Regions from separate parts of the Arthrobacter sp. B2060 genome, predicted to be linked through region 3. Evidence: riboswitches for the same ligand, from Rfam matches in the RefSeq annotation. Region 3 holds a riboswitch; each other region holds the start of a gene.
What was found. A riboswitch is a leader RNA that binds a small molecule or an ion and turns the genes downstream of it on or off. The one in region 3 is predicted to bind cyclic di-AMP.
Positions count from the first base shown of each region.

Region 1: another riboswitch for cyclic di-AMP. It lies ahead of AC5RUM_RS08735 (M23 family metallopeptidase); the one in region 3 lies ahead of AC5RUM_RS03100 (NlpC/P60 family protein).
Region 2: another riboswitch for cyclic di-AMP. It lies ahead of AC5RUM_RS13510 (M23 family metallopeptidase); the one in region 3 lies ahead of AC5RUM_RS03100 (NlpC/P60 family protein).

Region 1 covers NZ_JBNHFR010000003.1:414,103-419,375, forward strand. The annotation lists gene leuA (2-isopropylmalate synthase) at 1-66, shown strand, start outside; gene recO (DNA repair protein RecO) at 155-907, shown strand; gene AC5RUM_RS08720 (isoprenyl transferase) at 910-1,758, shown strand; gene AC5RUM_RS08725 (class I SAM-dependent methyltransferase) at 1,831-2,481, opposite strand; cyclic di-AMP (ydaO/yuaA leader) riboswitch at 2,722-2,895, shown strand; gene AC5RUM_RS08730 (hypothetical protein) at 2,918-3,055, opposite strand; gene AC5RUM_RS08735 (M23 family metallopeptidase) at 3,054-3,767, shown strand; gene AC5RUM_RS08740 (alpha/beta fold hydrolase) at 3,805-4,836, opposite strand; gene AC5RUM_RS08745 (quinone-dependent dihydroorotate dehydrogenase) at 4,921-5,273, shown strand, end outside.
Region 2 covers NZ_JBNHFR010000007.1:54,164-59,436, forward strand. The annotation lists gene serC (phosphoserine transaminase) at 1-878, opposite strand, end outside; gene AC5RUM_RS13505 (iron-dependent transcriptional repressor DtxR) at 1,207-1,902, shown strand; cyclic di-AMP (ydaO/yuaA leader) riboswitch at 2,070-2,278, shown strand; gene AC5RUM_RS13510 (M23 family metallopeptidase) at 2,283-3,107, shown strand; cyclic di-AMP (ydaO/yuaA leader) riboswitch at 3,246-3,415, shown strand; gene AC5RUM_RS13515 (C40 family peptidase) at 3,486-4,160, shown strand; gene AC5RUM_RS13520 (NlpC/P60 family protein) at 4,261-5,040, shown strand; gene AC5RUM_RS13525 (HNH endonuclease) at 5,263-5,273, shown strand, end outside.
Region 3 covers NZ_JBNHFR010000001.1:645,829-651,101, forward strand. The annotation lists gene AC5RUM_RS03095 (GTP pyrophosphokinase) at 161-1,267, shown strand; cyclic di-AMP (ydaO/yuaA leader) riboswitch at 1,419-1,620, shown strand; gene AC5RUM_RS03100 (NlpC/P60 family protein) at 1,628-2,416, shown strand; gene AC5RUM_RS03105 (GGDEF domain-containing protein) at 2,490-3,629, opposite strand; gene AC5RUM_RS03110 (VOC family protein) at 3,857-4,213, opposite strand; gene AC5RUM_RS03115 (hypothetical protein) at 4,334-5,101, opposite strand.

The DNA of each region.
Region 1 (5,273 bases), on a different contig from region 3:
AGCATGTCCTCGCTGAAGGCAGTCATCTCGGCCGTGAACCGCGCCATCCGGGACGCCCAGGCCTAACCCGTTCAGGTGCGCCGCCGGCAGGGCCGGGCGGCGCACCTGCACGCCGGATAGCAGGGTTTTCCTGCAGACAGTGCGAAGATTAAGCGTGGTCCAACAGTCATTTGCAGCGCGTGCCTACCGCGATGAGGCCGTAGTGCTGCGCACCCACAAACTGGGTGAAGCGGACCGGATCATCACGCTGCTGACGAAGCACCACGGCCAGGTGAGGGCGGTCGCGAAGGGCGTCCGCCGCACCAGCAGCCGCTTCGGCGCCCGTCTTGAACCCTTCATGGTGGCGGACCTGCAGCTGGTGTCCGGCAAGTCGCTGGACATCGTCACCCAAGCCGTCGCCAAGGGTGCCTACGGCGGAAACATCGCCGCCGACTACGGCAGGTACACAGTTGCCGCCGCCATGACGGAGACCGCTGAAAAGCTGACAGACGTCGACGGCGAGGCCGGCACCGCGCAGTACAACCTGCTCGTCGGGGCGCTGGCAGCCCTGAGCCGCGGGGACCACACGCCGGAACTGATCCTGGACTCCTACCTGCTGCGCGCGCTGGCCACCGGCGGCTGGGCGCCCAGCTTTACCCGCTGTGCGCGCTGCGGTGCGGCAGGGCCGCACAACGCCTTTTCAGCGCCGCTGGGCGGCATGGTCTGCGGGGAGTGCCGGCCGCCCGGGTCAGCGGCCCCGGCCGCCGAGACGGTGGCGCTGTTGGGTGCCCTGCTCACCGGAAACTGGACGACGGCGGATTCCTCACTGCCGCTGCACCGGCGGGAAGCGGCAGGCCTCGTGGCCAGTTACCTGCAGTGGCATCTTGAACGTGTCCTGAAATCCCTCAAACATGTGGAGCGTACCTAACAGTGTCCTTGGGAAAGAAGAGCACCCCTGCCCGGCGCCGGACCGCTCCGGTGGTGCCGCCGTATCCGCACCCTTCCGGTGCTGTTGCCCCGGCGATCCCGGCGGAATTCGTGCCCCGGCACGTGGCGATTGTTATGGACGGCAACGGACGGTGGGCCAACCAGCGGGGGCTGCCCCGCATCGAGGGCCACAAGGCGGGGGAGCCTGCGCTGCTGGACGTGGTGGCCGGGGCCATCGAACTGGGCATCAAGTACATCACCGTCTACGCCTTCTCCACGGAGAACTGGCGGCGGTCCCCGGAGGAAGTGCGCTTCCTGATGGGATTTAACAAGGATGTGCTGCGCCGGCAGCGGAACCAGCTGGACGACTGGGGCGTGCGGGTGCGCTGGTCCGGCCGCCGGCCCAAGCTCTGGGGATCAGTGATCCGCGAACTGGAAGAAGCCGAGGCCTATACCGCCGGAAACAGCACGTGCACGTTAACCATGTGTGTTAATTACGGTGGCCGCGCCGAGATTGCCGATGCCGTATCGGCGATCGCCGAGGACGTCGCCGCCGGACGGCTCAAACCCGGTTCCATCACGGAGAAAACCGTCCAAAAGTACCTCGACGAACCGGACCTGCCCGACGTCGACCTGTTCCTGCGCAGCTCGGGGGAGCAGCGGCTGTCCAACTTCATGCTCTGGCAGTCGGCCTATGCGGAGTTCGTCTTCCTGGACACGCTCTGGCCGGACGTCGACCGCCGCACCCTGTGGGACGCCGTGGGCATCTACGCACAGCGGGACCGCCGCTACGGGGGAGCGGTGGATGCTGCCAAGACTCCCATGGCGGCCGCCACCCATCAGCCCGGGTAGGGCCCGCGCTTCACCCTCACGATATTCGAAGAAGTTTCCCTGGCACGCGGCACTACTACGCGCGCCCAGGATCTAATGCTGTGGTTTGCCAAGCAGAATGGCGGCCTGCTGGTGGCTTTCCATGGCTCTCGGTGAGCGTACTAGTTGTGCGCGTGCCACGAAGCCTTGCTCAGTGAACCGGGTGGCTACTTCCTCGGGGGAATGCAGTTCTGCTCTGAGCTCGACATCATGTCCGTAGGCGTGGTTAATAGTGCGATGGCCGCTGCCGGCCTGGAAAGCGATGAGCGCCGAGCCGGATGGGCGGAGGACTCTCCAGAACTCCCGCGCAATTGCCGGCAACTCTGCCCTGGGGGAGTGGATGATCGAATACCAGGCAAGTATGCCGTCGGCAGCAGAATCGGATGCCGGCAGGTCGGTCAACTCTCCCACTTCAAAGCAGAGACCGGGATGGAGCTGCTGCGCGACCCGGATCATCTCGGGCGACAGGTCCACACCTGTGACGTTCAGTCCCGTGCGGGTCAGGTATTTGCTCATTCGGCCGGCGCCGCATCCGGCGTCGATCACTAGCCGGTCCGCGGAGGTGCGAATGTGGCCCGCGAACTCGTCGACCATGGCCATGTCGAGAAGCGACTCAAAGGCTGTATCGGGGATCACCCTCGAGTAAGCCTCGGCAACCGAATCGTAAGCGGTTCTGACCTTTATCAAGTTCTCGTGGTCAACCATGGACCGAGCCTACCGACACGCCTTGTCTCCTGTTGGCCCGCCGCCACTGCAACCCCGCCCACCGGCAGCCAGCTGGTCGGATTTAGGGCAGCCACCTAGTCGCTTTCTCCCCCTTCTGCAACCGCAACACGCCATCCTCTACGTAACGAATTTGTAACACCCTGTTTTTCTTGGTTTCATGGTTAGTACCACATACCTTCACCGGGTATGCGTGTACCCGCTTCGCCAAACCCCGCCGGCGGTACATGATCCCTTCACTCCAGGCGGGGGCGGAAGACCCATGAATGACGCCTTTGGGCGTCTTGGGGTGAAGCCTGGCCCTGTCACTGCAGCCTGTGAGGCGCGCGGCAGGGGAGGCCGGACAGTCCACTCGTCCGAATCCGACAGCTAATTTCGCCGGCGTCGAGAGGACCTACGCTGTGCCTTCCCACGACAATCACGGCTTGCGCCGTGCCATTTTCCCGCGCACATCCAGTAAGGGCCGCCGCCGGGCAGCCTCATCCCCGGTGCCCAGGCCGCGGGGCCGCGGCCAAAAGCTGGCTGTTGCGGCGGCGGTGACGGGAATGATCGGCATGACCGTACTCTCCACGGCTCACGCCGCCCCAACAGGGATCTTGGCCACGGGGGAGGCTCCTGCCAGTGCAGTGGCCGCTCCGGCCGCACAACCCTCCCTGCTCGCGGATGCAGGATCTCCACTGGTTTTTGACCAGCCCCAGGTCAAGGCCTCCCCGGCAGCGAAAGCGGCAGCGAAAGCGGCACCGAAAGCCGCGCGGAAAGCGGCACCGAAAGCTGCGCGGAAAGCGGCATCGAAGCCGGCGCGGAAACCGGCACTGAAGGCCGCACCCAAACCGGTACGGAAGCCGGCACCGAAACCCGCCCGGGCTTCCGCGCCTTCGGCAGGCCTGCGGGCACCGCTCGCCTCTACGATCGTGACTTCCCCATATGGGCACCGCGTCAATCCCCTGACCGGGGCAATCGGCGAATTACATACGGGGCTTGACTTCGCCGGGGCGTGCGGCACGCCCGTTCTGGCTGCGGCCAGGGGAAAGGTCACCGAGGCAGGCTGGAGCCCGTACGGCGGCGGAAACCGGATTGTTGTTGACCACGGCAAGGGACTGAAGACCACATACAACCATCTGGCCAGCATCGGCGTTTCCAAGGGCCAGACCCTGGCGCAGGGTGGACGGATAGCCGCTGTCGGAACGACCGGCAGCTCCACCGGCTGCCATCTTCATTTTGAAGTCATGGTCAATAACAGGACCGTCAACCCCGCCAGCTACCTATAGGCAAACAGGGCGACTTCCTGGCTGCACCTGGCCACTCTCATGGGAGCCGACCGAAGGATTCGTCCTCAGCGGCAAAGCCGTGGATCCACCGGGCCAGCCGCCGGTATGCGTCCGCGCGCACCTCGGCACGGGACAGGAAAACATCGTGCAGGGCGCCCTCGATCCGCTCCACGGACACGCTCTGGCCCAGTGAGAGGGCCCGCACGGCGATGACGTTGACGTCCAGTACTGCGTCCGTCCTGCGCATCTCTTCGGTCCAGAACGGCCCGTTGGCGCTTGCACCGGAAATCATCACCAGGATGGGGATGCCGATATGGAGCCCGCGTGCAACCTGCGCCTGGCCGGCAAGGACTGCGCTGAGCCAGCCGGCGCGGACCGGAAAGGCCATAGGAGGCCGATACTTGTCATCAAGGGTCCATTCCCCTTCGGCTGAGTTGCTGATGCTGCGCCAGTAGAAGCCGCGCTCGGGCAGGCGGAGCACAGCCTCCGGCCGGAAGCGGGCGAGGGGCTCCACCATGGTCCAGGCGGCCCGCCGGACCAGGGAACTGCCGTGCATTTCCAGCCACGGACTGTTCAGGACCAGCTGTGACACCACCCCCGGATTCCGGCTCACCCACAGGGCCGCCACGAGGCCGCCGGTGGAGTGCCCCATCATCACAAGCGACAGCGGCGCCGCGGGCTCCATCGCCGTGATCATGCCGACGGCGGTGCTGATTTCGGCGTCGTAGTTTGCCAGGTCGGCAACGTACCCGCCGTGCGCCTCGGGGCGCAGGCTGCGGCCGTGGTTGTGCATGTCCAGGGCAAAAAACTCGAAGTCCTGGCCGTTCCAGAAGCGTGCCAGTTCAACATTGAAAAAGTAATCGCTCCAGCCGTGCAGGAACAGCACTGCACGGCGCCGGTGCCGCTCCCCCTGCGCCGAAGGTGGCGCTGGGTTCGCCGCAGGCGGTGCGGGGTTGTTCAATGGGGCATAGCGGACAAGCGTCGCCGTCCGTGCGACGCCGTCGCTGCCCACGGCCTCGAAGGCAAAGGATTCGAAGCCCTCGCCGAGGATGTCGCTCTGCCACTCCATGGCACCAGACTAGACGCGCCGCTGGTGGTCGACACGTGCCGTGGCCGGTTTGGTCTGCACCGCCGAAGACGGAAAACTAGAGGCATGCGCGTATATCCGACTTTCTTCAGGCTGGCCTTTTCATGGATGGACGCCGAACGCGCCCACAAAATCGGCTTCAAAGGCATCCGGCTGGCCCATTCCACCGGGGCGGGCCGGCTGCTGGCACGGTTTACGGCCCCACCCGCGTCCCTGCAGACGAATGCCTTTGGGCTCACCTTCCCGTCGCCGTTCGGGCTCGCCGCCGGCTTTGACAAGGAAGGCCACGGCATCGAGGCCCTGTCGGAGCTCGGCTTCGGGCACGTGGAGGTGGGGACCATCACCGGCCGCGCCCAGCCGGGCAACGAGCAGCCGCGGCTGTTCCGGCTCATCGAAGACCGTGCGGTCATCAACAGGAT
Region 2 (5,273 bases), on a different contig from region 3:
GAGGCCTCGGCCCACTTGTAGATGCGGCCCGCGGAGTCGGCGGTTCGGCCGGCGGCGAAGTCGAGGCCGCCGTTGGAGTTGAGCCATTGCACCTGCGCGTCGAGGGTCACCAAGGTGGCCAGCGCCGGGGTGTTGTAGGTCTGGTTCAGCTTCGAGTTGTCGATGGCCGTCTGCAGGTCCAGGAAGTCCGGGATCCAGCGGCCGCCGGCCTTGATCCGCGCGGCACGCTCCAGCGCGGCGGGGGAGAAGAGACCCAGCCACAGGCCGCCGTCGGAAGCGAAGTTCTTCTGCGGTGCGAAGTAGTAAACGTCGGTCTCGGCGACGTCTACGTCCAGTCCTCCGGCAGCGGACGTAGCGTCCACCAGGACGAGGGAACCTGCATCCGCGCCGCTCACGCGCTTGACCGGGGCGGCAACACCGGTGGAGGTCTCGTTCTGCGGCCAGGCGTAGACGTCAACGCCTGCCTCTGCCCGGGGCTCGGGGCAGGTTCCCGGCTCCGACTTGATGATGGACGAATCCGCAAGGAACGGGGCCTTGTTGGTGGCCGCGGCAAACTTCGAACCGAACTCACCGAAGGAGAGGTGCTGGGCCTTCTGCTCCACGAGGCCAAAACTCGCCACGTCCCAGAACGCCGTCGAGCCACCCACGCCGAGGATAACTTCATAGCCCTCGGGGGCGCGGAAGAACGTGCTGAGGCCCTCACGAACCGATCCGACAAGGTTCTTCACCGGCGCCTGGCGGTGGGACGTGCCCAGGAGCGTGGTGGCGGCTGCGGACAGCGCCTCGACCTGCTCCGGCCTGACCTTGGAAGGTCCGGCGCCGAACCGTCCATCCTTGGGCAGGAGGTTTGCTGGGATGGTGATGCTGGTCTCGCTCACAGGGGCTCCAATTTTCGGCATGGACATGCGGATCGGCGGGGACAGTTGGTGACCGGCGGTCAGGTATGGCTGCCCGCGAAGGCCCCCTTTATTCTGCCTGAGACGCGGAAATCCCGGGAACCGTGCCCGTCACAGTCCAGTCATTGAGACGCCGCGGTTTATCCGGAGTAATTCAAAATAGGCTAAGCTTTTGGTGGACGAACAGGCGGACAGTCGGCGTTGCACCGCCGCCGGATTGGGGCCGCGGCGGCTGGATGCCGAGCCGCCAGACGAGGGGCCCGCGGTACCGTGGGAGAACGCAAGTACTGTGCTCGAGGAGCTGAGCTGAATGACGGATCTGATCGACACCACGGAGATGTATCTTCGGACCATTTTGGAGCTGGAAGAAGAGAACATCGTGGCACTGCGTGCCCGCATCGCCGAGCGCCTCCGCCATTCGGGTCCTACCGTCTCCCAGACCGTCGGACGGATGGAGCGGGACGGGCTGGTTGTGGTTACCGGCGACCGGCACCTGGAGTTGACCGAAGTAGGGCGCAAACGCGCCACCGAGGTGATGCGCAAGCACCGGCTGGCCGAGCGCCTGCTTGCCGACGTCATTGGCCTGGACTGGGCGTATGTTCATGACGAAGCGTGTCGGTGGGAACACGTGATGAGCGAACGCGTGGAACGCAGGATCTACGAGATGCTGAATCACCCCACGGAATCGCCCTATGGCAACCCCATTCCCGGGCTGGCTGCGCTGGGCGGCGAGCCGACACGCACCTTTGCCGACGTCGACCTGAACCTGCTGGACGCCATGGGCAGTTATGGCCCGGACTCGCGGGTGACCGTCAGCAGGCTCGCCGAACCGATTCAGGTCGAGCCCGAACTCCTGCAGCAGCTGGACGAGGGCGGGATCCGCCCGGGAGCGACCGTGTCGCTGGAACGGGTCGGGGAGTACATTTCCGTGCGTGTCCCTGGCATCGACGGCGCCCTCGAGTTGCCGCCCGAAGTTGCTGCGCACGTGTTTGTCCGGGTGGCCTGAGTCACCCCGGTGCAGGTTGTCCGACATCAGCTGGCAGGATGACCCACCACTTTTGCACAAGCAAGATAACGGAATTATTACCGCAAGCTTTAATCGCCTATAGTTAAGTCGCAGCGCCGATACCAAAGCGTTACCTGATCCGGAGCCGAACTCTGCCAGCGGATCAGTCGCTCGAAACACCTTCTGGCAGAGGCGGAGGAACCACAACTGGCCGTTTAAAACGGCCTTGGGGTGAAGTCCGCAGCAGCAAGCCACCTTCCACAGACGGAATCCCCGGATACCTCTGTGCCAAAAAGGCTTGTCATTGCGGACCGGGTCGATCAACTCTCTGACCCGAATCCGACAGCTAACTTCGCAGGCTACCCAGAGAGGAACCGTTCTTGACCATGCAGAATGCCCGGGGCCGCCGCCGCGCTACCGGCTCCGCTGCCGAGCCCCGCACGCCCGTAGCGGTCGCCGCTGAGCGACCCCGCGATGCGCAGCGTCAAGCGCGGAAGCAACGCAGTCCTTTCCGTCAGGTCGCTGACTTCGCCGCTGCCAGCGGAGTCGGGCAGAAGGTCGGCGTGGCCCTTGCCGCCTCGGGCCTCCTGCTGACCGTCACAGTGCCCGCCACGAGCCCGGTCCTGGCCACGGCCGACCACAGCGCCCCGGCCGCCGCAGGTGCCGCCACGGCGCAGCCAGAGGTCTCCGCCGAGGCGGCAGCCAAGATTGACTTCAGCCGCACCTCCGTTGCGACAGCCGGTGACCCGGATGGCAAGCTCAAGCAGCTCCTGAGCGCACAGTCCGCCGGCAGTATCAGCCGCGCAGCCTCCGTCGGCAGCCTTGGCATGCCCTTGGCCACCATGGTGAAGTCCTCGCCCTTCGGATACCGCGTGAGCCCCATCACTGGCGGCGCCGGAGAGTTCCACCGTGGCCAGGACTTCGCGGCCCAGTGTGGAACAGAGGTGTACGCAGCGGCCAGCGGCACGGTCACGTTTGCGGGCTGGCACGAGTTTGGCGGCGGCAACAGGGTTGTCATCGACCATGGCAACGGCCTCGAAACCACGTATAACCATTTGTCGTCATCGAGCGTTCAGGTCGGCCAGAAGGTCAGCCGGGGCGACACGGTGGCACTCAGCGGGACCACCGGCGCATCCACCGGCTGCCACCTCCACTTTGAGGTGATGGTCAACGGAGAAGTCGTTGATCCCGAAGGCTGGCTGTAAGCAAAGCCGATGGAGAGCTCTCAGATTCTCGTGACACGCCGTGACCTGAATGTGACATTCCCTCCGAACTGTTGTACCGTCTAAACCGCGTCAACTTTTCCGAAGTTGACGCCCTTGAGTGGATTGCCTAACTCTGCCACCGCTCAAGGTCCGTTCGCATTACATCGTCTGGCAGGGGCGGGGGAACCAATTTTGGTCTTCGCAAGAAGGCCTTGGGGTTAAGTCGCAAAGCTTCCCAGGAAGCGGCGCGGCCGGGTGACTCCCATCCGAATCCGACAGCTCACCTCGTAGGCATTGGGAGAGGCTACCTTCGTGTCTTCACGCCACAATCTTGCGCGCCACCGTGCGCAAACGGTTCGTAAGAACCCGCTGGACTCCGTGTCCAAGGCAGTAAGCGCCAATGCAGGCACAGTAGGTCGTCAGGCAGCAGTCATTGCGGCCGCTTCAGGTCTCGTCCTGAGCGCCGGCATGCCAGCCAACGCGTCCGACGCCAACATCGGTGTTTCCGCCTCCGCTGAGTCCGGATCCCAGGCGGCACAGCTTGCTGTGACCGCCGCGCCCACCGCAACCGTCTCCTTCGAGCGTCCTGCCGTTACCACCGAGGCAGCCCCCGTCATTGAGACAGTCGCGCCCCAGTCCAGCGACGACACGGCCAGCCCCGAAGCTGCCGTGGAAACCATCGCGGCCAAGGCCGGGAAACTGGTTGACGCCGCAGGCTCGGGTGCAACGTCAGGTCTCGCGGGCATCGCCTACACCGGTATCGGCAGCCCGTACGTCTGGGGTGGCACCACTCCCAGCGGCTGGGACTGCTCCGGCTTCACCCAGTGGGTCTACGCACAGGCGGGCATCAGCATTCCGCGCGTCAATGCGTGGACAGCCATGAAGCCCACGTCGACTCCCGCTCCCGGCGACCTGGTCATGCAGAACGGCGGTGCCCACGTTGGCATCTACGTTGGCAACGGCATGATGATCAGCGCGCTGAACCCCTCGCAGGGCACCATCCTGCATGCAGTGTCCGCCACGGGCACGTCCTCGTTCTACACCCTTCGCTAAAACCCCCCATTCGAGACGATTCGGCGTACCCCCAAGACGCCGGCGCGTCGCTAAACCGCGGCCTGCTACAGCGGGCCGTGGAACACGAAAGAGAGAAATCATGACTACACGTGCGACCATTGCACGCCACCGCGCCGAGGTCACCAAGACCAACTCGCTGTCCGTCATTGCCAAGGCTGTCGGCGACAACGCCGGCGGAGTAGGCCGTCAGGCTGCTGTTATCGCTGCCGCCTCCGGACTCGTTCTGACCAGCGGCATCGCCGCCAACGCTGCTGAGACCAACGTTCAGCGCGACTCGGCTTCCACGTCCACCCTGGAAGTGCAGTCCCTGGCGTCGGCACCGATTTCGGCCGCATCCAGCATCGCCATCTCCTACGAGAAGCCGGCGATCACCACCACCCCGGCCCCCGTCGTTGAGGCTCCCAAGCCGGTCGTCAACGTCCAGGAAGCCGCGCCGGCCGTGGAAGCCCCGGCCGTCAAGGCTGCTCCGGCAGTTCAGGCCACCGCGAAGGTGGAAGCTGCACCTGCTGCCAACACGTCCTCGGCAAGCGGCAAGGGAGCTGCCATCGCTGCTGCCGCATACGCCCAGCTGGGCGTCTCGCAGGACTGCACCATGCTGGCCACCAACTCGCTGGCCGCTGTGGGCATCAACTACCACGGCTGGCCGGCAGGTTACCTGTCCCTCGGCCGCACTGTCAGCGCTGCCGAAGCCAAGCCGGGCGACCTCGCCTACTACCAAAACGGCGGCATGGGCCTGGCCCACATCGCTGTCTACGTCGGCAACGGCCAGGCTGTTCACGGTGGCTGGAACGGCGGAACCACCGCGCTGTTCAGCGTGAACGTCGGCTCCGGCCCGGTCTTCATCCGCGTCGGCGGCTAAGCCACGAGCAAAGGCTTAAAAGGACCCCTGCCCCTGCGGCGGGGGTCCTTTTGTCTTAAAACTTCCCGGGCTGAACGCCGACACGCCGTGGCCGAATGTTAGGCCGATTCGTCGATATGCGCTAAGAGTGTTTACTCTTGTGGTGTCGATCCATAGCCCGGACATGCAGAGGGCAGCCGGCCCTCGCGCCTCTGCCGGGTGCGGCCGTGAAGAGGTATGCGCATGCGCACGCT
Region 3 (5,273 bases):
AGCACCCAGCAGTCCAGAGAACGGCAGGGTCCGACGGCGCACATCAGCCATGTCCCGAGCCTACAGGGACGCGGCTCCCCCCGGGCGGAAGAGAGTGGCCGAGGTGGCGCGGCCGGTGTCACACAGGCGGCTGTCGCACGCCCTTGATAGTTTTGGAATCATGGCAAGCAACTGGGATCGCCTGGACGTCAGTCAGCGCGACTCCGTGCAGGAAAACGTGGAACTGTATGAGCGCGTCCGGCCTGCCCTGAAGCTTGTCACCCGCGACGTCCTGCAGATGCTGCGGACCATGCTCAAGGACACCGAGGTCACGCCGCTGTTCGTGACCGGCCGCACCAAAACCGTGGACTCCTTCCGGGAGAAAATCTCCCGCACCGAGGAGCCCCTGGAACCCGGCGGCCCGCGCGTCCTGAAGTTCCCCGACCCGTTCCGCACCCTCAATGACATGGTGGGTGTCCGCGTCATCACCAAGCTTCCTGCGGAAAATGCGGTGGTGGCCAACCTCATTAAGCGGCAGCGGCAGCTGTTCGACTGCCGCGGAGACCGCGAGAAGGACATCGGCTCCATCGAGTCCGGGACGTACGGCTACTCCAGCCGCCACCTGATTCTGCGGACCATCCAGAATGAGGCCGTCAAGGAGTACCAGAAGGCCTTCAACCCCGAAGCCCAGCCCAATGGCAGCTACTTCTTCGAATGCCAGATCCGCACAGTGTTCGCGCATGCATGGAGCGAGATTGAACACGACATCCGCTTCAAGGCGGAGGATCCACGGGCCTGGACCCCGCATTTCGACCGTCAGTTCACCGCCACGGCCGCCATGCTGGAGACGGTGGAGAGCGCCTTCGCGGACCTGCACGAACGCTACGAGGAGGTCCGCGGCTACTGGGACATGGACGGTGAAGGCGCCGCCCCGCTCACACCCAACCGCATCCGCGACGTCTGGCGGACGCTGCTGCCGCACGTGGACCGCAAAGTGGATGACGACTGGGGGTGGGCAGCCGAACTCATGGCAGCCCACGGCCTGAACCAGACCGTCCAGCTCGCCGGGCTTCTCAGCGCCAACAGGATCACCGAGGTCCGCAAGGCCCTGGACCACCGCTACTCCCCCGGCCCGGACCGGCTGCTGGATGACCTCCTCCTCTGGCAGTACGGGACGAAGCACATCGACCTCACCGCCGAGGAGCCTGACGCCGTTCCGCACCCGCGGCGCGACAGCCTCCTGCGGAGGCTGAAACAGATCGAGCGGTACCGCCAGACCAAGAAGTAGGCATCGGCAGGGCTGGTTTTGCCCTGCCAGCACGAACAGCCAGCGCCCGGCGCCGCGACACACCTCCGTTACCTTAATGTGACTTTTGGAAAAGGCTCCCGTACCGTGGAAGACGTGCCTTCCTCACCGGGGAAGGCACTCCCGCGCTGATTGCCTAACTCTGCCGCCGCCCGGGATCCGTTCACAGACCATGCACGGCAGAGACGGGGAAACCAATTTTGGCCCGCACGAACGGGCCTTGGGGTGAAGCCGCGCAGTTCCTGAACTTGTCAGGGCTCCTGAATTTGTCAGGGCGCGCGGCCGGGTGTCTCCCATCCGAATCCGACAGCTCACCTCGCAGGCATCGGGAGAGGCTCCTTCATGTCGTCACGCTTTACCCGTGCCCGCCGCGCAGCGGCCGGCCGTTCGAATCCGTTCGTATCCGCATCGCGTGCTGTTACGGCTAATGCCGGAGGACTGGGACGCCAGGCCGCCGTAATCCTCGCGGCATCGGGACTCGCCTTCACCGGCAGCATGGCAGCGAACGCCGCCAACGCGCCGGCCCAGAAGGACGCCGCCCCCGCGTCAGCGCCCACGGCCGCCAGCCAGGTCCAGGCACCCCTGAGCGCCAGCTCCAGCGTCAAGATCGCTTTCGAGCGCCCCGCGGTGAAGTCCACTCCTGCCCCCGTGGTGCAGGCGCCCGCCGTCGCCGAAAAGCAGGCTGCCCCGGCAGCCCCCCGGGCCGCTGCCGCTCCCGCCGCTCCCGTTGCCGCCTCGAAGGTTTCTGCACCGAAGGTCACCGTCAAGTCCGCACCGGCGCCCGCGAAGGCTCCCGCTGCCGCCGCCGGCGGCATCAATGCCTCGATGGTATCGGCGGCCTACGCCCAGCTGGGCATCACCCAGGACTGCACCGCGATGGTGGAAAAGGCACTCGGCGCCTCCGGCATCCGGGTGGGCGACCTTGCTCCGATGCAGTTCATGAACCACGGCAAAGTCGTGTCCACTCCCCAGCCCGGTGACATGGTGGTCCAGTCCGGCCACGTGGGAATCTTCGTGGGCAACGGCAAGGTGCTCAGCGGCGGCATGAACGGGGTCAACGAGACTGTGGTTCACCCGCTGTCCTGGCTGACCGCCACCGGCCCCGTCACCTTCGTGCGCGCCGGAGCCTGACAACGCCAAAGCCTGCTAACGCCGAAGCCGGTGTTCCGCTGCCTTGGGGGCAGCGGGGCACCGGCTTCTTCTGCTAGCCGAGAACTGCCCGGTTCCGTCCGAGGGATTTGGCCTCATAGAGCGCGGCGTCAGCGGCTGCTATCGGTCCGTCCAGGCTGAGCACCCCCGCGTCCACCGCAGCGATGCCGTAGCTGACGGTGGGCATTTTCGGCACGTCGGGAACCGACCCCTCGGCGAGCCGCCGGCTGATTTCCTTGACGATGATCTTCGCGGAGTAGGGGCTCGCGCCCGGGGCAAACACGATGAACTCCTCGCCGCCGTACCTCCCCACGAGGTCCGTGGAGCGGACCGTTGCACGGCAGGCCTCGGCGAAGGCCTGAAGCGCCAGGTCGCCGGCAGCGTGGCCATGGGTGTCATTGATGGCCTTGAAGTGGTCCAGGTCCGCGAGGATCAGCGCTCCCCCGCTCTTGTTGCCCCGGCCGCGGCGGAGCTGTTCGGACGCCATATCCAAGAATGCCGATCGGTTGAGCAAGCCCGTGAGCCCGTCCTGGCTGGCGACAGTTGTCAGCGCCCGCGTGTGCTGCTCGGTGCTGAGCCCGGCCATGCTGAAGGAGACCACCGCGAGGAGCACCATGGTAACCAGGGTGGTCACGGCGGAACCGAAGTAGGTCACGAACGTTGGGCTGTCGGGGCCTGCAGCGATAAAGACGATCAGCCGGCCCAGATAGAACACTGAAACACCGGCGGCAGCGATCGCCATGGGAATGCGGACCCGTGTGTACCCGGGTTCCAAACGCCACAGCTCGCGTGAGGTGAGGGCAATCATCAGTGACATCGACGCGAGAAAAACGGCGCCCCCGGACCAGACGTTCGAGCCGGGATTGTCGAGGGCAGAAGCCACGCCAGCCACGACGGGAAGGGCGCTGAAAAGCCAGAAGTTGTGTTTCGGCGTCCGCAGCGAACGCGCACCGGCCCAGGCGCTCCCGGCCCCGGCAACCAGCAGGACATTTCCCAACGTATTGGCCCACCACTGGTGCGGCGTGCCGTTGAGGAGAAAACATGCGGAACCGCAAAGAAACAGCAGCAGGGCGGCGCACCACCAGGCACTGTACGGGGAGCGCGTGCTGCGGAAGGCGGAGAAGTAAAAGAGGAGACCGAGCGCGAACGCCATCACAGCGAACGCAATCCGCAATGTTGCCGTGTCCAGCACCATTCCCCACCACCCCGAATCCCCACCCGTTGTGCTGACCAGTATCGCACCGGCCGGTGGTTCACCAGGCAGGGCGCGTGGGAATGTTTCCGCGCACATGGCAGCCATCGATACTGAACTCCATGAGCCCGGGCCGCCCTAAGCTGCCATTCGACGCTTTGCTGGTCCGTCCCACTCTCGTGGCAATAGGCCGGTCCGCCGGACATCACTTGGTCTGGACTCTCTTCCTGTCACCACTGCACCAGACAGAATGGATGCCCTGCCGGGTCCAAATAGACGCGAAACGCATCAGTGCCCCGATTGAGGGACGTCGCTCCAATCGCAAGTACCTGCCGCTCTGCCTCGTCGAGGTCCTTCACCCGCACATCGAGGTGTGCCTGCTGTGGTACCTCCTGCCCCGGCCACTGCGGTGGCCGGTAGTCCTCCACTTGTTGGAACGCCAGCGCAGGTCGATCCTCGGCATCACCGATCGTGATCCAGCCGGAATCATCCTGAACGCGGATCATGCCCAGTAATTGCTGGTAAAAGGTAGCAAGCGGATCCGGATCCGCGCAGTCGAGGACAGTGGCATGCCAGGAACCAATCATGGCCACAATTATGGTGCTGTTGCGTTCACCTGCGCCACGGCCAGGAGGAAATGATCTCGACTCCCTGGGAGGCGGAACCTCTCAAAGGGTGGCCATTCCTCCCGACCGGCGAAGGACTTCTTAGGCGTAGGTCAGGCTTACCAGCAGCGCCTTGAGTTGGGCGTATTCGTCGGTTGCCATCCAGGCTCTGGCTGCGCCCCTGTTGGGGAACCCGGGGTCGTTGAAAAGAACGCGCGTGCTCAGGCCGCCGTTGCCTGTTGGCACGAGGTTGCACCATGATGAGACGCCGTCGCCTTGCTCCAGGGACCGGGGATCGCTCAACCCCATGAAGTAGGCCTCGCCACCGCCATCACCATAGGATTCCACGACGAACCCGAAAACCGGCTCCGTGCCGTCAGGTGCAGTCATTCCCGGAACCACCGCTTGATCGAACACTCGACGCGACACGGGACCGCCAACACAACCGGCGGTGGCGCCATTGCCCAAGGAGAGCAGATCGTTGCCGGCACCGTCGGCGACGATCACTTCAACACCGGGGACGCCGGCAGGTGGGAGAACGGTTCGCACCGTCCACGTCGCCGGGTAGGCGAAGGAGATGTGTCCATCAGGGAATGTAAAGGTCTTCAGCGCCGGAGCCGCCGGCTTCGCCGCTGAGGCGGACAGCACTGACGCCGGGACCGCACTGGCGGAGCGTACCACCGCTCCTGCCGTGGAAGCTGGCGCGAAGGCTGGCATTGCCGTGGATTCGGTCGTGTCACTGATGGCCACGTTCGGGGAGCCGGCGGCAGGATCAGTCCCTGCCTGTGACCCACATCCGGCAAGTACGAGGCTGACGGCAAAGCCCACCACTGTGACGGTCGTGAAGTGTCCCGCGCGGTTGGAATTCATTTCTATCTCCCCCAATGTCTTATTTGACGGCGGGCTGAACATCCCGCTCGATAGCTAAGTTTCCGGGGCACGTGCAGGAGTTACAGTCAGAGCACGGAATTTTCATTCCTGCCTATGCCGAAGCCAGCTCCAGCCTGCTGGACATGTTTGCGATGTCGTCCCTGGCTTGCTG